DNA from 3 places in the Terrabacter sp. 2YAF2 genome. Region 2 is predicted to be linked to each of the others. Evidence: predicted binding sites of a transcription regulator. Region 2 holds the regulator's gene; each other region holds the start of a gene.
What was found. Region 2 encodes HrcA, which represses chaperone genes, less so after heat shock. Its sites were predicted from a motif close to TTNGCACTCGNNNNNNNCGAGTGCNAA; they were not measured.
Positions count from the first base shown of each region.

Region 1 (9,638 bases), on a different contig from region 2:
GCGGCGCGTGGCCGCCTGACGATGAACTTGCCGATGGTGCTGCGATCGGTGGGGTGATAACCCCACCAAGCGCAACACCATCGAGCAGGCCATCCGGCACATCGTCGGCTGACGCCCGGGGGCGCGGCGCAGACGGTGCGGACGGGCGACGGGTCAGGCCGGCGTCACGACGAGGGCGACCTGACTGCCGCCGACCCGGGTCAGGACGAGCGTCGCCTCGGAGCCGCCCCTGCCGCGCCCGGTCATCTTCAGCTGCCGGCGCAGCAGGTCGGCGTCGAGGGTCACGCCACGCTTCTTGATCGTCACGCGGTCGTGGCCGTGGTCGCGCAGCCACCGCGCGAGGCGCTTCGTCGACAGCGGCATCGCCTCGACGACCCGGTAGCGCCGGGCCCAGGGCAGCTCCCTCGGCTGGCCGCTCGTCACGTAGCCGACGCCGGGGGCCAGCTCGGCGCCGTCGACCGCGGCGACCAGTGCGCCGGTGAGCCCGGCGCGGATGACGGCTCGGTCTGGCTCGTGCAGCCACTCGCCGATGTCGCCCACCGACGCGAGGGGCGGACGCTGGCCGCCGTCCTGCGCGTCGGCCTCGGTGACGACCGACGTCGAGGTCTCGGTGCACACCGCAGCCGTGCGGCCCCTGGTGGCGACGAGTGGGCCCCACCAGACCGCGCACTCGAGCACCTCGCCGTGCCAGGACGTCCACTGTGCCTCGGCGCCACGCGGGACCGCGCCGTGCGGGAAGGCGGGGGAGAGCTTCGCGCCCGTCGCGGGCACCGCGTCGGCGAAGGCCAGCACCTGCGACCACGTCGGCGAGATGGCATCGAGCGAGAAGAGGCGCTTGGTGCGGCCGTTGACGTCGGCCACGCCGGCGACGCGGCGGGCGGGGTCGAGCCACAGGCCGAGGCGGCGTGCGCCCTCACCCTGTGGCAGGCGTACGTCCTCGGCGAGCCCGTGCGTCACCCGCGCCGACGGCCAGTGGCGCAGGTTGACCGCGGCGACCCTGGCGGTCGCGTCGTCCGCGTCGACGGCGTGAACCGTCAGGTCGAGGCCGGCGAACGCCATGGCGTCGGCCCCCAGCCCGCACCCGAGGTCGTAGACGTCGCGAACGCCCGCGGCCGCATACCGGTGCGCGTGGCGGGCGGCGATCGCGAGTCGGGTCGCCTGCTCGAGCCCGTCGGCCGTGAAGAGCATCCCCGCCGCGAAGTCGCCGAACTTGTCGGTGCCTCGAGCGCGCAGCCGCGACTGGGTCATCGCGGCCGCGACGAGGTCCGCCGCGAAGCCCGCGTCGCGCAGGCGGTCCTGCAGGTGCAGCGACCCGGCCTCGTCGTAGGGAGGAAGCGACTGGAGCAGCGCCCAGCCCTCACCCGCGGAGAGGCGATCGACCATGGCGGCGTCCATGTCCACATCCTCGCAGGCGCAGTGGTGCAGGCCGGGAGTGCTGGGGGCCGGCCGAAGGAGGTTTTCGGGGTACTCGGGGCGCAGGGCCGCCAGGCCCGTGAGCCCCGAGGGTTGGCACTCGACTTGACCGAGTGCTAACCGCAAACCTAGATTTCTTCCTGTTGGCACTCTCGACCCGAAAGTGCCAGCTCCCTCCTCGAGGGAGGTCGACCCCCGCGACGGCGGCCAGCCTCGAAGAGCCCACAGTCCGTAGTCAGTTCTTTCGACTGTCCCGAAGGGAAGGTCACCACCGTGTCGGTTGCCATCAAGCCGCTCGAAGACCGCATTGTCGTCAAGTCCCTCGAGGCCGAGCAGACCACTGCATCCGGCCTCGTCATCCCGGACACGGCCAAGGAGAAGCCGCAGGAGGGCGAGGTCCTCGCTGTCGGCCCCGGCCGCTTCAACGACAACGGCACCGAGCGCGTCCCGCTCGACGTCAAGGTCGGCGACAAGGTCATCTACAGCAAGTACGGCGGCACCGAGGTCAAGTACGGCGGCGAGGAGTACCTCATCCTCTCCGCGCGCGACGTCCTCGCCATCGTCGGCTGACCCAGCCGTATGCCGTGACCGCACCCCGGTGAGCCCCGCTGGGGTCTCCCCGGGGTGCGTTCCGTTTCACCCCAGATCCACTCAGACGCAACGCAATCCGAGCCTGAAGGAACACCATGGCCAAAATGCTGGAGTTCGACGACTCCGCCCGCAAGTCGCTCGAGCGCGGTGTTGACGCGCTCGCCAACGCCGTCAAGGTGACGCTCGGCCCGAAGGGCCGCAACGTCGTCATCGACAAGAAGTGGGGCGCCCCCACGATCACGAACGACGGCGTGACCATCGCCCGCGAGATCGAGCTCGAGGACGCCTACGAGAACCTCGGCGCCCAGCTCGCCAAGGAGGTCGCGACCAAGACCAACGACGTCGCCGGTGACGGCACGACGACCGCGACCGTCCTCGCCCAGGCCATGGTCAAGGAGGGCCTGCGCAACGTCGCGGCGGGCGCCGCCCCCGCCGCGCTCAAGCGCGGCATGGACAAGGCCGTCACCGCGGTCAACGACCGCCTGCTCGAGAACGCCCGCGAGGTCGACGGCAAGGACGAGATCGCCTCCGTCGCCACGCTCTCCGCCCAGGACTCCACCCTCGGCGGCCTCATCGGCGAGGCGTTCGACAAGGTCGGCAAGGACGGCGTCATCACCGTCGAGGAGTCCTCGACGACGGCGACCGAGCTGGAGTTCACCGAGGGCATGCAGTTCGACAAGGGCTACCTCTCGGCCTACTTCGTCACCGACACCGAGCGCATGGAGACCGTCCTCGAGGACGCCTACATCCTCATCAACCAGGGCAAGATCTCCTCGGTCGCCGAGATCCTCCCGGTCCTCGAGAAGGTCGTGCAGTCGGGCAAGCCGCTGCTCATCATCGCCGAGGACGTCGACGGCGAGGCCCTCTCGACCCTCGTGGTCAACAAGATCCGTGGCACGTTCAACGTCGCGGCCGTCAAGGCCCCCGGCTTCGGCGACCGCCGCAAGGCCATGCTCCAGGACATCGCCATCCTCACCGGTGGCCAGGTCATCGCGCCGGAGGTCGGGCTCAGCCTCGACCAGGCCGACCTGACCGTCCTCGGCCAGGCCCGCCGCGTCGTCCTCACCAAGGACAACACGACGATCATCGACGGCAACGGCGAGGAGGGCGAGGTCTCCGGCCGCGTCCACCAGATCAAGGCCGAGATCGAGCGCACCGACTCCGACTGGGACAAGGAGAAGCTCCAAGAGCGTCTCGCCAAGCTCGCCGGTGGCGTCTGCGTCATCAAGGTCGGCGCGCACACCGAGGTCGAGCTCAAGGAGAAGAAGCACCGCATCGAGGACGCGATCTCCGCGACGCGGGCCGCGATCGAGGAGGGCATCGTCGCCGGTGGCGGCACCGCCCTCATCCACGCCGCTTCCGCCATCGACGCCCTCGAGCTGACCGGTGACGAGGCCACGGGCGCGTCCATCGTGCGCAAGGCCGTTGCCGAGCCGCTGCGCTGGATCGCCGAGAACGCCGGCCTGCAGGGCTACGTCGTCACCTCCAAGGTGGCCGAGCTGCCCCTCGGCCAGGGCCTGAACGCGGCCACCGGCGAGTACGGCGACCTCATCGCGGCCGGCGTCATCGACCCGGTCAAGGTCACCCGCTCCGCGCTGCGCAACGCCGAGTCCATCGCGTCGATGATCCTCACGACCGACACGCTCGTCGTCGACAAGCCGGAGAACGAGGACGCCGCTGCCGGCGGCCACGGCCACGGCCACGGCCACTGACGAACGACGCCACACGGCATACGACATGGACGCCTGAGGCGGACCACGTCAGCGCCTGACAGCACAGCAAGGGCCGCTCCCCGATGGGGAGCGGCCCTTGCTGCTGCTCGACCGCCGCGACCCCGTCGTGACTCGCGGGTGGGTCGAGTTGCTGTGCCGCCGGCGACGTGTGCCGGCGGGCGTCAGGGGGTCACGACGCCTGCTGGATGCCGTCCTGGATGACCTCGCGCTCGCCCTCGGTGAGTCCGCCCCAGACGCCGTAGGGCTCCCGGACCTCGAGGGCGTGCGAACGGCACTGGGCCAGCACGGGGCACGCGGCGCAGACGGCCTTGGCCTGCGCGTCACGGTTGCGCCGGCGAGGGCCCCGCTCGCCCTCGGGGTGGAAGAAGACCTCGGGGCTGACGCCTCGGCAGGCCCCGTCCAGCTGCCAGTCCCAGAGGTCGGCAACCGGTCCGGGCAAGCGCGTGATCTCGGCCATGAACTCGTCTCTCCGTGGGGCGGGGTGCCCGCCGTGTCGTACCGGCCCGCTCGGTGCACCGAAGGGGTGCTGGGTCCGCGGATCCGACGCTAACCGGGCACGCGATCACGGATAAAGAGCGGAATCTTAAGGACTTGTTCAAGAATTGCCCTCCAGATGGCATGGTGGTCCACGCGAGGGGTGTGGCGGGGGTTGGGCGTCGGTTCGGCGAGGGTTCGGCTCTTCAGTGGTCGTCCGGGATGCGCGGCGGCACTAGCATGGTCGGCTCCGGCGACGGGTGCCTGGCGGGCATCGCCGTCGCCAGCACAGACGACAGTTCGGGGGACGACGACTCTCATGGGTCCTGGTTGGTCCACGCACGCCGGCGTAACGCCGGGCGGCGCCGGCGCGATGGAGCGCTTGGACGCTCTGTCGCTACGTGAGCTGGCGGCGCTCGCCGTGCGTGACACCGACGCGCGCGACGTGCTGCTGACCCGCGTCAGGGACATGGCACTGCGTTACGCACGCGTCCGGCTCGGCCGCTTCGGTGCCGAAGACACTGCCCAGGACGTCGCTCAGGAGGTGTGCATGGCCGTCGTGACCGCTCTCCCGACCTACGAGGAGCGCGGAGTGCCGTTCGAGGCCTTCGTCTACACCATCACCTCCCGCAAGCTCGCCGACGCGCAGCGCGCCGCGATGCGCGGACCGGCGCCCGTGGCCGACGTGCCCGACGGCCCCGACGACGGGCCGTCGCCCGAGTCCGTGGCCGTCATGCGCGACGACGCGGCGACCGTGATGACGCTCATGCAGCAGCTGTCCGGACAGCAGCGCGAGATCCTGACGTTGCGCGTCGCCGTCGGGATGAGCACCGACGAGACGGCCGCCGCCCTCGGGATGTCGACCGGGGCGGTCCGCGTCGCCCAGCACCGCGCGCTCACCAGGCTCCGTGCGATGGTCGCCCGGGCCGAGGCGGGTGACGTGGCGTGAACGACCCGTCCCCCCTGAGCGACCTCATCGCCGACGACCTCCTCCTCGACCGCCTCGCGGCCCGGGTCGACGCCGGCTCCGACCCGCTCGCCGGCCTGCTCGGAGCCCTCGCAGCCCAGGCCGACATGCCGCTGCCGCTGAGCACCGGGCGCCGCCGGATCGGCAACAAGCACCGCTACCTCGGGGCGTTCGCCGCCCTCGCGGTGGCTGCCTCCGGTGCCGGTGTCGCGGCCGCCGTCACGGTGCCGGCCCACGGATCGAGCCAGGCCGACCGTGCCCTTTCCGTGACGCTGACCGACGACAGCGCCCGCAGTCACGTCCCGACCACGCCGCTGCCACGGCTGGGGCTCCCGCAGACGTCACGAAGCACCCACGCACCGGCACTCGTCCTCGCTCGCCGCGGCGACGGCGCCATCGTGCTGGTGCCGGCCGGGTTCGTCGCGGCGCCGGCGCGACCCGGCGGTGGAACACCCGGGACCGGGGAGACCGGCAACGGTGAGACGGGCAACGGACAGGCGGGCAGCTCCGGCCACCAGGGCGGCGGCAAGCAGGCTGGGGCGGCCCAGACGCCCACTCACGGCAAGAAGCCCGCACCCGCCACCACCAGGGCGAGCAAGGGAACCAAGAACGGCCACCGGGACGGCAAGGACGTCAAGAAGCCCGCCGCGACCACGACGCCCGCGACGAACCAGGGCGTCGGCCCACAGACGCCGCCCACCCCCTGACGCGCGTTCGGACGTCGCTGTGCCAACCCGTAGAATCGGGCAATGAGCCTCGGATCGTCTGATGTGCCCGCTGCTTTCGCCCCGATGGGCCTGACCTACGACGACGTGCTCCTCCTGCCGGGCTACAGCGACCTCGCCCCCAACGACATCGACACCACCACGCGCCTCACGCGCGAGCTGTCGATCCGCTCGCCCCTGGTCTCCGCGGCCATGGACACCGTCACGGAGGCCCGGATGGCGATCGCGATGGCCCGCCAGGGCGGCCTCGGGGTGCTCCACCGCAACCTCTCGATCCAGGACCAGGCCTACCAGGTCGACCTCGTGAAGCGGACCCAGACCGGGATGATCTCCAACCCGATCACCATCGGCCCGGACCGCACCCTGGAGGAGCTCGACGCCATCTGCGGCGAGTACCGCGTCTCGGGCCTGCCGGTCATCGGCGACGACAAGAAGCTCATCGGCATGGTGACCAACCGTGACCTGCGCTTCACGCCGGTCGCGGAGTGGGCCACGACGCTCGTGCGCGACGTCATGACGCCGATGCCGCTCATCACCGGTCACGTCGGCATCAGCCGCGACCAGGCGACGGCCCTGCTTCGCCAGCACAAGCGTGAGCGCCTGCCCATCGTCGACGCCGAGGGCCACCTCGCCGGCCTCATCACCGTCAAGGACTTCGTCAAGGGCGAGCAGTTCCCCGACGCGAGCAACGACGCCGACGGCCGCCTCATGGTCGGCGCAGCGATCGGCTACTTCGGCGACTCGTGGGAGCGGGCGACGACCCTCATCGAGGCCGGGGTCGACGTGCTCGTCGCCGACACCGCCCACGGGCACGTGCGCCTGCTCATCGAGATGGTCCAGCGGCTCAAGAGCGACCCCGCGACGCGCCACGTCCAGGTCATCGGCGGCAACGTCGCGACGCGTGAGGGCGCTCAGGCGTTCGTCGACGCCGGCGCCGACGCCGTCAAGGTCGGTGTGGGTCCCGGCTCCATCTGCACGACACGCATCGTCACCGGCGTGGGCGCGCCACAGATCACGGCCGTCCATGCGGCCGCGCAGGCCTGCAAGCCGGCCGGCGTGCCGGTCATCGCCGACGGCGGCCTGCAGTACTCCGGCGATATCGCCAAGGCCATCGTCGCCGGCGCCGACTCGGTCATGGTGGGCTCCCTGCTCGCCGGGTGCGAGGAGAGCCCCGGCGACCTCATCTTCGTCGCGGGCAAGCAGTTCAAGAGCTACCGCGGGATGGGCTCGCTGGGGGCGATGAGCTCGCGCGGCAAGAAGTCCTACTCCAAGGACCGCTACTTCCAGGCCGAGGTCGAGTCCGACGACATGATCGTCCCCGAGGGCATCGAGGGCCGGGTCGCCTACCGTGGCCCGCTGTCGGCCGTCGCCCACCAGATGCTGGGTGGTCTGCGCCAGTCGATGTTCTACGTCGGCGCCCGCTCCATCCCGGAGCTGCAGGACAAGGGCCAGTTCGTCCGCATCACGTCGGCCTCGCTCAAGGAGAGCCACCCGCACGACGTGCAGGGCATCGTGGAGGCCCCCAACTACACCGTCGGCTGACTCAGCCCGACCACCACGTATGCCGTCCCGCGGGCCCCGCGGGACGGCAACGTCCTCGGGAGGCCGCGGGTTCTCGGGGGTGGTCGGGGGCGCAGGCCGTCAGCGGCCGTGAGCCCCCGACGGTGGCGCGGGTTGTCGGGGGTGGTCGGGGGCGCAGGCCGTCAGCGGCCGTGAGCCCCCGACGGTTAGGATCGGCCGGTGACCGAGATCGAGATTGGCCGAGGCAAGCGCGGACGGCGCGCCTACTCCTTCGACGACATCGCCGTCGTGCCCTCGCGGCGCACGCGCGACCCGGAGGAGGTCTCGGTCTCGTGGCAGATCGACGCCTACCACTTCGACATCCCGGTCATGGCCGCGCCGATGGACTCCGTCGTCTCGCCCGAGAGCGCGATCGTCCTCGGCAAGCTCGGCGCCCTGCCCGTCCTCGACCTCGAGGGGCTGTGGACCCGCTACGAGGACCCGACCGCGCAGCTGCAGGAGATCGCCGAGATCGACCCCGACGCCGCGACGGCCCGGATGCAGCAGATCTACGCCGAGCCGATCAAGCCCGAGCTCATCACCGAGCGCCTGCGCCAGCTGCGTGAGGCCGGGGTCACGGTCGCGGGCGCCCTGTCCCCGCAGCGCACCCAGCAGCACTGGAAGACCGTCGTCGACGCCGGCGTCGACCTCTTCGTCATCCGCGGCACGACGGTCTCGGCCGAGCACGTGTCGGGCCGCGCCGAGCCGCTCAACCTCAAGCGGTTCATCTACGAGCTCGACGTGCCCGTCATCGTCGGCGGCGCCGCGTCGTACACGGCGGCGCTGCACCTCATGCGCACCGGTGCCGCCGGCGTCCTCGTCGGTTTCGGCGGCGGCGCCGCGCACACGACGCGGACCGCGCTCGGCATCCACGCGCCGATGGCCTCGGCCGTCGCCGACGTCGCCGCGGCCCGCCGCGACTACCTCGACGAGTCCGGTGGCCGCTACGTCCACGTCATCGCCGACGGCGGCGTCGGCACCTCGGGCGACATCGTCAAGGCCGTCGCGTGCGGCGCCGACGCGGTCATGCTCGGGGCGGCCCTGGCGCGGGCGGCCGACGCCCCCGGGGGTGGCTACCACTGGGGTCCCGAGGCGCACCACCCGCAGCTGCCCCGCGGTGAGCGCATCGCCCTCGGCGCGCAGGCCTCGCTCCAGGAGATCCTCTTCGGCCCGGGCCGGCAGGCCGACGGCACGACCAACGTCATCGGCGCGCTCAAGCGGGCGATGGCCACGACCGGCTACTCCGACGTCAAGGAGTTCCAGCGGGTCGAGGTCGTCGTCTCGCCCTACCTCGGCAACTGACGCCGCGCCCGGGTGTGGCGAAGGTTACTGACGGTAGCCTGCGGTCCCGCCGCTCCCTAGGGTGAGCCCATGGAGTTCGACCACGACGTCGTCGTCATCGGGTCCGGCTTCGGCGGGTCCGTCGCCGCGCTGCGCCTCGCCGAGAAGGGCTACCGCGTCCACGTCTACGAGGCGGGGCGCCGCTTCGAGGACGAGGACTTCGCGCGGACCAGCTGGGACGTGCGACGCTACCTCTGGGCGCCCAAGCTCGGGCTCTTCGGCGTCCAGCGCATCCACCGGCTGCCGGACTGCCTCGTCCTCGCCGGCGCGGGCGTCGGTGGCGGGTCGCTCAACTACGCCAACACCCTCTACGTCCCCCCGACCCCCTTCTTCCGCGACGGCCAGTGGGCGCACATCACCGACTGGCAGGCCGAGCTCGCCCCGCACTACGCGACGGCCCAGCGGATGCTCGGCGTCACCGTCAACCCGTGCGAGGGCCCCGTCGAGCAGCTGATGCGTGACACCGCGGCGGACCTGGGTGTGGGCGCGAGCTTCCGCAAGACGCCGGTCGGCGTCTTCTTCGGTGAGCCGGGCAAGCGGGTGCCCGACCCCTACTTCGGCGGTCAGGGGCCTGCGCGCACGGGCTGCACCGAGTGCGGCAACTGCATGGTCGGCTGCCGGGTCGGTGCCAAGAACACGTTGGTCAAGAACTACCTCGCGCTCGCCGAGCGCCGGGGCGTCGTCATCGAGCCGCTCCGCACCGTGACGCGCGTGCGGCCGCTCGATCCGGCTGCGCCGGAGCAGGGGTATGCCGTCACGACCGTCCGCAGCGGCTCGTGGGGTCGGCGCCGGGCGGGTGAGCGCACCGTGACCGCCGCGCAGGTGGTCGTCGCG
Region 1 is NZ_JBFRFG010000002.1:114,470-124,107, forward strand. Features, by position in the region: gene AB4030_RS03500 (THUMP-like domain-containing protein) at 154-1,395, opposite strand; gene groES (co-chaperone GroES) at 1,687-1,983, shown strand; gene groL (chaperonin GroEL) at 2,100-3,716, shown strand; gene AB4030_RS03515 (WhiB family transcriptional regulator) at 3,907-4,194, opposite strand; gene AB4030_RS03520 (sigma-70 family RNA polymerase sigma factor) at 4,585-5,160, shown strand; gene AB4030_RS03525 (hypothetical protein) at 5,157-5,885, shown strand; gene guaB (IMP dehydrogenase) at 5,928-7,445, shown strand; gene AB4030_RS03535 (GuaB3 family IMP dehydrogenase-related protein) at 7,644-8,765, shown strand; gene AB4030_RS03540 (GMC oxidoreductase) at 8,835-9,638, shown strand, end outside.
Region 1: a site for HrcA is predicted at 1,507-1,533, ahead of groES (co-chaperone GroES). Genes of this name have one in related genera too.

Region 2 (9,638 bases):
GCCTACGTCGCCGACGACGCCGACCTCGCGGTGACGGCGCAGCGGCTCGTGTGGGGCAAGTTCACCAACGCGGGGCAGACCTGCGTGGCACCGGACTACGTCCTCGCGTCGCGCGCGACCCTCGAGGCGCTCAAACCGCTTATCGCACAAGGGATCCGGTCGGCGTTCGGCGAGGACCCGTCTCAGTCCACGGAGTACGGCCGCATCGTCAGCGAACGGCACTTCGAGCGGCTCACGGGGATGGTGGACCACGACCGCGTCGTGACGGGCGGTCGCTCGGACGCGTCCAGTCGTTACCTCGAGCCGACGGTCGTCGAGGTCGACGACCCGGACCATCCGGAGCAGCTCGTCATGCGCGACGAGATCTTCGGGCCCGTGCTGCCGCTCGTCGAGGTCGACGACCTCGATGCCGCGATCGCCTTCGTCAACGGGCGGGAGAAGCCGCTGGCGCTCTACGTCTTCACCTCCTCCAGCCGGGTGCGGCAGCGCTTCACGCGCGACACCTCCTCGGGCGCGCTCGCGTTCAACGTCCCGCTGGCCCACCTGGCCGTGCCCGGCCTGCCGTTCGGCGGGGTCGGTGCGAGCGGGACGGGTGCCTACCACGGTGAGCACTCGGTGGAGCTGTTCTCGCACGCCAAGTCCGTGCTGTCGATGCCCACGCGCCCCGACACGACGGTCTGGGTCCGGCCGCCGTTCACGGCCCTCAAGCAGCAGGTCATCGCCCGCGTCGCCGTCCCCGGCCGCCGACGCCGCAGCCCTGCGCCGCCGCTCGGATGACCTGAGGGGCCGGTGCTGCTCAGGCGGCGGGCTCGGTCACGAAGTCGATGAGCTCCTCGACGCTGGCGAGCAGGGTCGGCTCGAGGTCCGCGTAGGAGCGCACCGTCCCGAGGATGCGCTTCCACGCTCGGGCGACGTCGGCCTGGCTCGCGTGCGCCCATCCGAGCTCGGCGCAGATGCCGTGCTTCCACGAGGTGCCCCGCGGGATGACCGGCCACTGCTGCCAGCCGAGGCGCTCGGGGCGCACGGACTGCCACACGTCGACGTAGGGGTGGCCGAGGATCTTGACGTGCCGGGAGAGGCCGGGCAACGCCCGCGCCTGCTCGACGATGCGCGCCTCCTTCGTGCCCGGCACGAGGTGGTCGACGAGGACACCGAGCCGACGCCCGGGGCCGGGCTCGAACTCGGCGATGATGCCGGCGAGGTCGTCCACGCCGTCCATGAGCTCGACGACGACGCCCTCGACGCGCAGGTCGTCGCCCCACACCTTCTCGACGAGCTCGGCGTCGTGCCGCCCCTCGACGTAGATGCGCGAGCCGCTCGCCACCCTCGCGCGGGCGCCTTCGACCGCCACGGAGCCGCTCGCGGTTCGCGAGGCGGCGCGCCGTGCGTCGGCGAGGGCGGTCGCCGCAGCAGCCTGCGGCGGGGTGAGCGTCACCGGGGCCCCGTCGACGAGGAACCCGGGCCCGAGCGGGAACGCCTTGGTCCGGCCGCGACGGTCCTCGAGGTGCACGACGTGCATGCCACCCGCCTTCTCGACACGGACGACGGCGCCGACCCAGCCCGTCTCGACGTCCTCGACGACGAGGTCTGGCTCGGCGGGGATCGGGGTCGACCGGCCGCGCCTCGGGGCACGCCAGTCACCGCTGAGCACGTCGGATCCGTAGCGATCGTTGGGGGACACGACAAGCGAGGGTATGCCGCGGGCGTGCGACCGCGCGGACGCCACGCGGTGACCGGCTGAGACGCCGGGGTGACGCGGCTCGCACAGGAGGTGGGCACGGCACCCGGGTCCCGCCTACGGTGGGATGAAGTCGGAGATCGGCGGGGACACGACGTAGACTTGGCACTCGTCGATCGAGAGTGCCAGACCGGCGCAGACTGACGTGAGCCACACCCGTGCCAGACCCGTGAAGGAGGGACGATGAGCGAGGACCGAAGGTTGATGGTGCTGCGCGCGATCGTGCAGGACTACGTCCAGACCTCCGAGCCGGTCGGGAGCAAGGCGCTCGTCGAGCGCCACCACCTCGGGGTCAGCGCGGCTACGGTGCGCAACGACATGGCCCTCCTCGAGGAGGAGGGCCTCATCCATGCCCCCCACACCTCGGCGGGCCGGGTGCCGACCGACGCGGGCTACCGCGTCTTCGTCGACCGTCTCAGCGCCGTCAAGCCCCTCGGGTCGGGGGAGCGGCGGGCCATCGGCCAGTTCCTCCAGGGCGCCGTGGACCTCGACGACGTCGTCGACCGCACGGTGCGTCTGCTCGCGAGCCTGACGCGTCAGGTCGCGGTCGTCCAGTACCCGTCACTGACCCGGTCGACGGTGCGTCACATCGAGCTCGTCCCGATGGGCTCGTCGCACCTGATGATCGTCCTCATCGTCAACACCGGCCGTGTCGAGCAGCGCGTCGTCGACACCGGACGCGTCCTGTCGGACGCGACCGGTGAGGCCCTGGTCGCCTCCATCCGGTCACGCATCAACGAGGTCGCGGCGGGCGTCCCGTTCACCGTCGCCGCGACCCGGCTGCGACGCCTCGTGGGCGACGCCGACGATGCCGACCGCGCCGCCGTCGAGGCCGTCGTCTCCGCTCTCGGGGACGCCCTCGTCGAGGAGCGCGAGGAGCGCGTCGTCCTCGCCGGGCAGGCGAACCTCGCCCGGGCGGGCGCGGACTTCCCCCGCAGCATCGGACCGATCCTCGAGGCCCTCGAGGAGCACGTCACCCTGCTGCGCCTGCTCGGCCAGCTCACCGACGACCCCGAGCTCGTGTCGGTGCGCATCGGCTCCGAGAACCCCGTGACCGGCCTCCAGTCCACCTCGCTCGTGTCGATGGGCTACGGCTCCGGCTCCGAACGCGTGGCGAGCCTCGGGGTCCTCGGCCCGACCCGCATGGACTACCCCACGACGATGGCATCCGTCCGGGCCGTCGCCCGCTACGTCTCCGAGATCCTCGACGAGAACCAGGCCACCTGACCAGCACCACCTCGGCCAGTCCGCCGGTGCAGCGCCGCGCCGGAAACCGAAAGCACCACGTACCAAAAAGGAATCCCAGCTTGAACGACTACTACGCCGTCCTCGGTGTCTCGCGCGACGCGAGCCAGGAGGAGATCAAGAAGGCCTACCGTCGACTCGCCCGCAAGCTGCACCCGGACGTGAACCCCGGTGCAGAGGCCGAGGAGGAGTTCAAGCGCGTCTCGCAGGCCTACGACGTGCTCTCCGACCCGCAGAAGCGCCAGTCCTTCGACATGGGCGCCGACCCGTTCGCCACGGGCGGCGGCGCCGGCTTYGGCGCCGGACAGGGCTTCTCGTTCAGCGATGTCATGGACGCCTTCTTCGGCGCGGGCGCCCAGGCCGGCACCCGCGGCCCGCGCTCGCGCGTCCAGCGCGGACAGGACGCCCTGGTGCGTCTGGACATCGACCTCTCCAAGGCGGTCTTCGGCTCCGAGGAGGAGCTGACCCTCGACACCGCAGTGGGCTGCACCCGCTGTGACGGGGACGGCGCCGAGCCCGGCACCGGACGCCAGACCTGTCCGATCTGCAAGGGCGCCGGCGAGGTCCAGCAGATCCAGCGCAGCTTCCTCGGCCAGGTCATGACCTCCCGCCCCTGCGTCAACTGCCAGGGCTTCGGCTCGACTCTCACCGACCCGTGCCACGACTGCTCGGGTGACGGCCGCGTGCGCACCCGCCGCTCGCTCAAGCTCAAGGTGCCGGCGGGCGTCGACACCGGCACGCGCATCCAGCTCACCGGTGAGGGGGAGGTGGGACCGGGCAACGGGCCCAACGCCGACCTCTACGTCGAGATCCGCGTCGTCAACCACGACACCTACACCCGCCGTGGCGACGACCTGCACTGCAGCGTGGAGCTGCCCATGGCCGCGGCCGCGCTCGGCACGAGCTTCAAGCTGTCGACCTTCGACGGCATGCAGGACCTCGAGATCAAGGCCGGCACGCAGAGCGGTGACGTGCTCACCCTCCGCGGACTCGGCGTGACCCACCTGCGTCACGGTGGCCGCGGCGACCTGCTCGTCCACGCGACCGTGCAGACCCCGACCCGACTCACCGAGGAGCAGGAGGAGCTGCTCCGCCAGTTCGCGGCCCTCCGCGGCGAGGAGAGCCCCCAGGGACGGCTGACGCCGGCCAACAAGGGCCTGTTCGGCAAGCTGCGTGACGCCTTCAAGGAGAAGTGACCCCACGTGAGCGCCCGGTGACCCACCAGCTCTTCCTCGGCGACCCGTCGGCGGTCGCCGAGGCCGTCGCCGGGTCGTCGCTGCTCCTCGACGGCGACGAGGGGCGTCACGCTGCGGCCGTCGTGCGACTGCGCCCGGGCGAGCGTTACTTCGTCGCCGACGGAGCGGGTCGCCGCGTCCTGCTCGAGGCGACGGACGTCGACCGGGCGTGGGTGCGAGGCCAGGTCCTCGACGTCACCGACGAGCCCGAGCCCCAGCCGCGGCTCGTCCTGGTCCAGGCCCTCGCGAAGGGCGACCGCGACGAGCAGGCGATCGAGGCGGCGACCGAGCTCGGCGTCGACGAGGTGGTCCCGTGGCAGGCGGAGCGCTCCGTCGTCGTCTGGCGGGGCGACCGTGCGGCCAAGTCCCTCGCCAAGTGGGTCGCCGTCGTGTCCCGGGCGACCAAGCAGTCGCGCCGGGCGCGTATGCCGTCGACGTCCCCCGTGGTCGGCCTGGCTCCGCTCGTGGCGCGCGTGGTGGAGTCGGCGTGCACGCTCGTGCTCCACGAGGACGCCACCGAGCCGCTGGCGACGGTGGACCTGCCGGAGTCGGGTGACGTCCTCGTCGTGGTGGGGCCAGAGGGCGGGATCACCGACCGCGAGATCGAGGCACTCACCGCCGCGGGGGCCCACGCCGTGCGCCTGGGGTCGACGATCCTGCGCGCGTCGTCAGCCGGTCCCGCGGCGCTCGCGATCCTCAGCGCGCGCACCCGCTGGGCCTGACGGCATACGCCCGCCTCTCCTCGACCACGAGGCAGGGCGCGACGGTCGGTGCGCGGGTCAGCGCGCCGTGAAGGGGATGCGTTGCTCTGCCACCGTGGAGCCGTCGTTGGCGCTGGCTTCGAAGACGCGCAGCACGTAGGCGCCTGCCGTCAGCGACTGCTTCGTCGGGAAGGTGTACGAACCCCGGGCGGGGGCGCCCTGGGAGGCGGTGGTGAAGCCACTGTCGACGACCTTCCCGTCGCGTAGGAGCTGCCACTGGACGTTCGCCTCGAAGGTGCTGGCGACACCCGAGACGGTGAGGGGGGCGCCGGCCTTGACGACCGAACCCCGCCCCGGCTCGTCGACCCAGATCGGAGCGACCTGGCCGAGCACCTCGATCGGGTCGCTGGGCCGGGTGTAGGACGTCGACGCCGCGTGACCGGGCGCGACGTCGGCGCTGCCGTCGGCGAGCTCGAAGCGGACGGGCAGCGCGGAGCCGAGCGCCGCCTGCACCGTCCACACGAGCTGCTCCGCGGCGAGCGGAGTGGCGTCCCGCGTGCCCGAGGAGAGGCGCACCGTGATGGAGGCGTCCCCGGCCGTCACCGACTCGGCGGTGACGCCGGTCCAGGCGGAGTGGTAGGAGCTGCCGGCCGGTGCCGGCCCCATGGCCAGCCGCAACGCGGCCACCGCGTTGCCCGACGGGACCGAGGGAGACGGGACCCCGGCGGCGACGAACTCCCGGAAGAGCCGGATCTGGCCACTCCCCGCCGCGACCGGACCGAGGTAGTAGACGGGCACGCTCGCGGTCGTCGCAGCCGGCGGCGGGCCGCCCGTCGTCGCGGTCGGGGCGGGCGTGGTCGGCTGGGCCGCGGTCTGCGTCGGGACGCTCGACCGTCCGCTCGACGGGGTCGCGGACGACGCGCCGGGCGTCGGCGTCCCCACGGCGGTCGGCGTCGCGGCGACCGGGGGCGTCTGTGCCGGAGGACGGTTGACCGCCCACACCGTGCCGGTCACCAGCACGGCGGTCGCGGCTGCGGCAGCAGGCAGGATCCAGCGGTGGTGTCGGCTGCCGGAGCTCGACGAACGCGCCACGCTCGACGCCACGAAGCCGGTCCCGGTGCCGGCGTGACCCTCGTCGAGGATGGCGCCGAGCCGGTCGGTGGGCGTGATGGCGTTCGCCTCGTCCTCGAGCGAGCGGCGCAGCCGGTCCTCGACGAGGCGCAGGCCTGCGCCGTCGACGAACGGGTGGTCGGCGGGCGTCTCGCCGGGTCGCGACGGGTCGGTGTTCATGACAGCTCCAGGGGGTCGATGGTGCGGCGCAGGGCCGTCAGGCCACGGTGGGCGTGGGTCTTGACGGCGCCGGGGGAGATCTCGAGAGCGTGGGCGATCTGGGCTTCGGACAGGTCGGAGTAGTAGCGCAGCACCAGCACCTCGCGCTGGCGCGACGGGAGGGCCCGCAGGGCGTCCATGACGGCGTGGCGCTCGGCCGAGTGCAGGACGTGCGTCTCGGCGCTCCCGTGGCTGCCCCGTCCCGGGGCGTCGGCCGCCGCCGCCTCCCGGAGGTTCTGGCGGTCGACGACGACGGCGTGCCGCTGCACGGACCTGCAGCCGTTGACGACGGAGGTCTGGAGGTAGCCGACGACACGTCCGCCGTCCCGGATCGAGGCCCAGCTGCGATGGGTCGCCACGAACGCGTCCTGCACGACGTCCTCGGCGGCGAGCTGGTCGCGCAGCAGGAGCCACGCGAGGCGCACGAGCCGGTGCCAGTGGGCCCGGTAGAGCTCGGTGATGGCCACGTCGGGGTCGGTGGGCAGCTCGGCCCCGACGTTCGGTTCGTTCGGGGCGCGGTCAGCGGCCCCCGAGGCCCCGGGGTCACTGAGCTGGCCGGACGGCATACCCAACGCTCTCACGGACAAATGACGCGCACCGCACCTCCATGGTTGACACGTCGACGTGGCAATCGTGCGGACCGTCCACGACGTGCCTAGGGTGCACTCATGACCTCGCAGACCCCGAGTGACTGCCTCTTCTGCAAGATCGTCGCCGGGGAGATCCCGTCCGACCGCGTCGCCGAGAGCGACCGGTCCATCGCCTTCCGCGACATCAACCCCGCGGCGCCGATCCACGTCCTCGTCGTGCCGAGGCGCCACGAGCCGACCGTCGGTGCGCTGGCGGCCGCATCGGGTGACGACCTCGCCGACGTCTTCCGCCTCGCCGCGCGCGTGGCCGAGGAGGAGGGCGTCGCCGACGCGCACCGGATGATCGTCAACACCGGCAGCGACGCCGGGCAGACGATCTTCCACGCGCACGTGCACCTCCTCGCGGGCGCGACCTTCACCGAGCGGGGGATGGTGTGAGCTCGGAACGCCCCACGGGCGACGACAAGCCGGCCACGACGGGGTCGGCCGCAGACGCCAAGGACACCGACGGCGAGGCGAAGCCGGTCGACCCCGTCGACGACCTCGTCACCACCCACCACACCCTCAAGGTCGGCCGCCGCACGCTGGGCTACACCGCGACGACCGGTCGCGTCGTGCTGCGCGAGGAGGAGCACAAGGACGGCACCTTCGGCGGGCACAAGGCCCGCGCCGAGCTGTCGATGACGAGCTACGTCCTCGACGACGCGGACGCCCGCACGCGGCCGGTCACCTTCGCCTTCAACGGCGGTCCCGGCAGCTCCAGCGTCTGGCTGCACCTGGGCCTGCTCGGCCCGCGCCGCGTCGTCAGCGGCGACGTCGGAGCCCTTCAGCCGCCCCCGTACGACCTCGTCGACAACCCGGAGTCGCTCCTCGCCGTCAGCGACCTCGTCTTCATCGACCCGATGTCGACGGGCTACTCGCGCGCCGTCGAGGGCGGCAAGCCGGGGGAGTACCACGGCTACCAGAAGGACGTCGAGTCCGTCGCCGAGCTGATCCGCCTCTGGACCTCTCGCAACGGTCGCTGGATGTCGCCGAAGTTCGTCGCAGGCGAGTCCTACGGCACCCTGCGTGGTGCGGCGCTGGCCGAGCACCTCCAGTCCCGCTACGGCATGTACCTCAACGGCCTCGTGCTCATCAGCAGCGTGCTCGACCTCAGCTCGGTCGACTTCGAGAACCAGCGCAACGACCGGGCCCACGCGCTCTACCTGCCGACGTATGCCGCCGTGGCCCACTACCACGGCAAGCACGGCCGGCGGTCGCTGCAGTCCGTCCTCGACGAGGCCCAGGAGTATGCCGCCCGCGACTACCCGTGGGTGCTCTCCCGGGGCAACCGCCTCACCAGGCGCGAGCGTGCCGAGGCCGTGGCGACGCTGGCCCGGCTCTCCGGCCTGACCGAGGACTACGTCGACCGGGCCGACCTGCGCATCGAGCACTGGCGCTTCTTCACCGAGCTGCTCCGCGACGACCGGCTGTCCGTGGGCCGGCTCGACGCCCGGTTCACGGGTCCGGCGGCGGCCGCCATCGCCGAGAACATGGACGCCGACCCGTCCCACGACGCCATCACCGGCCCCTACTCCGCGGCCTGGAACCACTACGTCCGTGACGAGCTCGGCTACGGCAGCGACCTGCACTACGAGCAGATCTCGCGCCTCGTGCACCCGTGGTCGTTCCATGACTTCGAGGGACGGCCCGTCGACGTGTCGCCCAAGCTCGAGCGCGCCATGCGCCAGAACCCGCACCTCAAGGTGCACATCGCGTACGGCTACTACGACGGTGCGACGCCGCACTTCGCGGCCGAGGACGTCGTGGCCCACCTGCAGCTGCCCGCCGACCGGCTCGCGAACATCGAGCACGCCTACTACGAGGCGGGTCACATGATGTACGTCCACGAGCCCTCCCGCGTCCAGCAGAGCAGGGACCTCGCCCAATTCGTGGTGAGGAGCTCGGGCCGCGCCACGTAGACTCGTCCCCACGATGAATGACGCGCAACCTCGACCATCCGAGACCGACAGCCCTGACGGCACCCAGCACGCCGCAGGCGGCAAGACCGGGGGCGACGCCCCGGTGCTGACGCGGCAGATCCCGCCGCCGATCGAGATGGTGACCCTGCTCGGCGCCCGGGACGAGCTGCTCCGCACCATGGAGCGCCAGTTCCCGCTCGTCGACACGCACGTGCGCGGCAACGAGATGACGTTCGCCGGCCCCGCCGGCGAGCTCGAGATCATCGACTCGCTGCTCGACGAGCTGCTCGTCATCGTCGAGACCGGACAGCCGCTCAACCGCGACGCCGTCGAGCGCTCCATCTCGATGCTGCGGAGCCAGACGATCGAGCGTCCCGCCGACGTGCTGACGATGAACATCGTCAGCAGCCGTGGTCGCACGATCAGGCCCAAGACGCTCAACCAGAAGCGCTACGTCGACGCCATCGACCAGCACACGATCGTCTTCGGCATCGGTCCTGCGGGCACCGGCAAGACCTACCTCGCGATGGCCAAGGCCGTGGCAGCGCTGCAGGCCAAGCAGGTCAACCGGATCATCCTCACGCGTCCGGCCGTCGAGGCCGGCGAGCGACTGGGCTTCCTGCCCGGCACGCTCAACGACAAGATCGACCCCTACCTCCGGCCCCTCTACGACGCCCTGCACGACATGGTCTCGCCCGAGACGATCCCCAAGCTCATGGCGTCGGGCACCATCGAGGTCGCGCCGCTGGCCTACATGCGAGGACGTTCGCTCAACGACGCGTTCATCATCCTCGACGAGGCGCAGAACACCTCGAGCGAGCAGATGAAGATGTTCCTCA
Region 2 is NZ_JBFRFG010000006.1:292,808-302,445, forward strand. Features, by position in the region: gene AB4030_RS10130 (aldehyde dehydrogenase family protein) at 1-777, shown strand, start outside; gene AB4030_RS10135 (DUF3097 domain-containing protein) at 797-1,681, opposite strand; gene hrcA (heat-inducible transcriptional repressor HrcA) at 1,922-2,965, shown strand; gene dnaJ (molecular chaperone DnaJ) at 3,046-4,179, shown strand; gene AB4030_RS10150 (16S rRNA (uracil(1498)-N(3))-methyltransferase) at 4,197-4,940, shown strand; gene AB4030_RS10155 (Gmad2 immunoglobulin-like domain-containing protein) at 4,998-6,209, opposite strand; gene AB4030_RS10160 (SigE family RNA polymerase sigma factor) at 6,206-6,814, opposite strand; gene AB4030_RS10165 (histidine triad nucleotide-binding protein) at 6,917-7,276, shown strand; gene AB4030_RS10170 (S10 family peptidase) at 7,273-8,799, shown strand; gene AB4030_RS10175 (PhoH family protein) at 8,813-9,638, shown strand, end outside.

Region 3 (4,016 bases), on a different contig from region 2:
TGTCGCTGCGGGGTCGATGTCGGTGTTCGAACGTCGCTACCTCCGCGACGTCGAGCGGTCGCACGGCCTGCCGACCGCGAGGCGGCAGGTCAAAGTCGTCACGAGGCGGGGCGTGACCTACCGCGACGTGGAGTACTCCGACTTCGCCGTCGTCGTCGAGCTCGACGGGCGGTTCGTCCACGTGGGGCCGCGGCGCGAGTGGGCCGACCTCGAGCGAGACGTCGACGCCGTGGTGCGGGGCGAGGCAGGCATCCGGTTCGGGGGGCCAGGTCCTCGAGCCCTGTCGGGGCAGTCGCGTCGTCGGGCGCCTGCTCCGGGCTCGCGGTTGGACGGAGGACCTCAGGCCCTGCGGTCCCGACTGTGACGCGGTCCCCTCACGTCGCCGAGCGGCCTGATGGGCGAATGCCGGGTGGGTTCGTGGAGTTCTTCCGGCACCAGGTGCCGGAAGAACACCACCAACCCAACCGGCAATCGCCCATCAGGCCCCTCGGCGACGTGAGGGGCGGTCGGCCGTGCCCCGGCACGACGACAGTGCGCTCCGACACCTGTACGAGGTGGGAGGTCAGGGTGTCTGCCCACTCGAGCGGCCAGCAGTCGTCGCCGAACGACGGGTGCGCGCTCTCCTCGACGAGGTCGCCGAGGAACATGACGTCGGTGTCGGGCACGAGCACCGCCACGTCGCCGTCGGTGTGGCCGCGGCCGGCATACGCCATCGTGACGACCCGGTCACCGAGGTCGATGGTCGCGTTGGAGCCGAAGGTGCGGTCCGGGCCCCGGACGACCGTCGCCAACACCTCGGCGGCGTCGCGCTCGGTGTAGCCGTACTCCGGGGCGGCTCCGGGGTCGGCGCGGACGAGGGCCTTGATGTGCTCGGCCGCAGTCTGCGTCGTGCGACCGACGTTGTCGTGGGCGTGCACGATGGCCGTCTCGAACGCGGCGTTGCCGAAGGTGTGGTCGAAGTGCACGTGTGTGCTGACGACGTGGCGCACCACGACGTCCTTGCCGAGGCGGCGGACGTCGTCGAGCACGTGGGCGCCCTGGACGTCGCTCGCCCGCGTGTCGATGACGACCGCGCCGTGGCGACCGAGCACGAGGCCGACGTTGACGTCCCACTCGCGGTAGCGCGCGACGAAGACCCGGTCGGCCACCTCCGTGAAGCCACCTCCCGGTGCGGCAGTCACCGGCGGTCCTGCGCTGTGATGCCGGTCTCCGGTCGCGTCCCGTCGAGCATGTGAACACCGTATCGGCGCACGCGCGAATGGGCGGTCCTCCGCCCGTTCGTCTACCGTGGCATGCCATGTCCACCGACACCCGCAGTTCCAGACGTGCCTCGGAGCGACGCCGCAAGCGCGTTCTCGCAGCCGGCGTGGCCGGGGTGGCAGGTGTGGCTCTCCTGACGACCGGTGCCATCGCCTACTGGCCCGACGCCGGCTCTCCGGTCCGGACCACCGCTTCGGCTCCCCGCGTCGGGCTGCCCAACGGCGACTCCACGCGGACCGCGACGGCGGACGACCTGGCCCCGGTCGCGGCGACGTCCACGCCGAGCGCGACCCGCGAGGCCGGCTCGATCACCTCCCGGAGCTCCAACCGCTCTTCGGCCACGCCGGTGGCGGCGCCGAACGGCGACCCCGCGTCCTCGGCGCCGGCCAGCACGCCGCCCACGCCCCCACCGAGTCAGAGCACCGAGGCGGCGCCTGCTCCATCAGCCACGGCCGTGCCGCTGCCGGTGGAGACCCATGACATCCAGAAGCGGAAGCGGAGGCAGACCGGGTCGCGCGAGCCGGCGCCGACCAGCTCGCCGACCACCACGACCCCCACCCCGACCCGCACCCCGACCCGCACCACGAGCCCGACCACGACGCCCACCACCAGCCGCTGCCTCCTGCTCGTCCTCTGCTGAGCTGGCTGCGAGACGGCTCGACCGGCGACGGCGTGGGAGCCTGTCGCCATGGACTGCGTCTTCTGCTCGATCGTGTCCGGAGAGACGCCCGCCGACGTCGTGCTCGACGAGCCCGAGCTCGTCGCCTTTCTGGACCGGCGCCCGGTGTTCAAGGGCCACGTGCTGCTCGTGCCGCGCCGGCACGTCGACACCCTGCTCGACCTGCCCGCCGACCTGCACGCCACGCTGCTCGGGGCGGCGCAACGGCTCGCCGCGGCAGCCGTCGAGGGGCTCGGCGCCCAGGGGAGCTTCGTGGCGGTGAACAACGTCGTGAGCCAGTCGGTGCCGCACCTGCACGTGCACGTCGTGCCACGCACCAAGGGGGACGGCCTGCGCGGCTTCTTCTGGCCCCGCACGACGTACGCGTCGGAGCAGGAGTCCACGGAGTATGCCGCCCGTATCGCCGGCGCGCTGGCGCCGGCCGTGGGCGCCTGAGCCGAGCGCACGGCATACGCCCGATCGGCAGCGCTCCGGAACGTTTGCACTCTCACCCCGAGAGTGCCAATAATGGCGTTAGCACTCTCCCTAGGGGAGTGACAGAAATGGGCCGTATGCCGAGGGGTCGGGTCCGCAGCGACATGAAGCTGGGGAGACCGATCCCGTCCGTCGCGGGCGTCGTGCGGTCCACCACCAACGTTTCGTGTGGGAGGAACCACCCGAATGGCCAAGACCATTGCTTTTGACGAAGAGGCACGCCGCGGTCTCGAGCGGGGCATGAACATCCTCGCCGACGCCGTCCGCGTGACCCTCGGCCCGAAGGGCCGCAACGTCGTTCTGGAGAAGAAGTGGGGCGCGCCCACGATCACCAACGACGGCGTCTCGATCGCCAAGGAGATCGAGCTCGACGACCCGTACGAGAAGATCGGCGCGGAGCTCGTCAAGGAAGTTGCCAAGAAGACCGACGACGTCGCCGGTGACGGCACGACGACGGCCACCGTGCTCGCCCAGGCGATGGTGAAGGAAGGCCTGCGCAACGTGGCCGCCGGCGCCAACCCGATGGCGCTCAAGCGCGGCATCGAGAAGGCCGTCGAGGCCGTCACCGCCCGCCTGCTCGAGCAGGCCAAGGAGATCGAGACCAAGGAGCAGATCGCCTCGACCGCCAGCATCTCGGCGGCCGACGAGGAGATCGGCGGTCTCATCGCCGAGGCGATGGACAAGGTCGGCAAGGAAGGTGTCATCACCGTCGAGGACTCCAACACCATGGGCCTCGAGTTGGAGATGACGGAGGGTATGCGCTTCGACAAGGGCTACATCTCCGCCTACTTCGTCACCGACACCGAGCGCATGGAGGCCGTCCTCGACGACGCCTACGTGCTCGTCGCGAACTCCAAGATCGGCAGCATCAAGGACCTCGTCCCGCTGCTCGAGAAGGTCATGCAGTCCGGCAAGCCGCTGCTGATCATCGCCGAGGACATCGAGGGTGAGGCCCTCGCGACCCTCGTCGTCAACAAGATCAAGGGCACGTTCAAGTCCGTCGCCGTCAAGGCTCCGGGCTTCGGCGACCGCCGCAAGGCCATGCTCACCGACATCGCCATCCTCACCGGTGGTCAGGTCATCTCCGAGGAGGTCGGTCTCAAGCTCGAGAACGCCACCCTCGACCTGCTCGGCAAGGCTCGCAAGGTCGTCGTCACCAAGGACGAGACGACCATCGTCGAGGACGCCGAGGACCGCTCGCAGATCGAGGGCCGCATCGCCCAGATCAAGGCCGAGATCGAGAAGTCGGACTCCGACTACGACCGCGAGAAGCTCCAGGAGCGCCTCGCCAAGCTCGCCGGCGGCGTGGCCGTCATCAAGGCGGGCGCGGCCACCGAGGTCGAGCTCAAGGAGCGCAAGCACCGCATCGAGGACGCCGTCCGCAACGCGAAGGCTGCCGTCGAGGAGGGCATCGTCGCCGGTGGTGGCGTGGCCCTCATCCAGGCCGCCAAGGCGCTCGACGAGCTCAAGCTCGAGGGTGACGAGGCGACCGGTGCCAACATCGTGCGCGTCGCGACCGAGGCCCCGCTCAAGCAGATCGCGATCAACGCCGGTCTCGAGGGTGGAGTCGTGGCCGAGAAGGTGCGCGGTCTCGAGGCCGGTC
Region 3 is NZ_JBFRFG010000015.1:103,469-107,484, forward strand. Features, by position in the region: gene AB4030_RS16200 (hypothetical protein) at 1-364, shown strand, start outside; gene AB4030_RS16205 (MBL fold metallo-hydrolase) at 375-1,181, opposite strand; gene AB4030_RS16210 (hypothetical protein) at 1,298-1,900, shown strand; gene AB4030_RS16215 (HIT family protein) at 1,949-2,374, shown strand; gene groL (chaperonin GroEL) at 2,600-4,016, shown strand, end outside.
Region 3: a site for HrcA is predicted at 2,453-2,479, ahead of groL (chaperonin GroEL). Genes of this name have one in related genera too.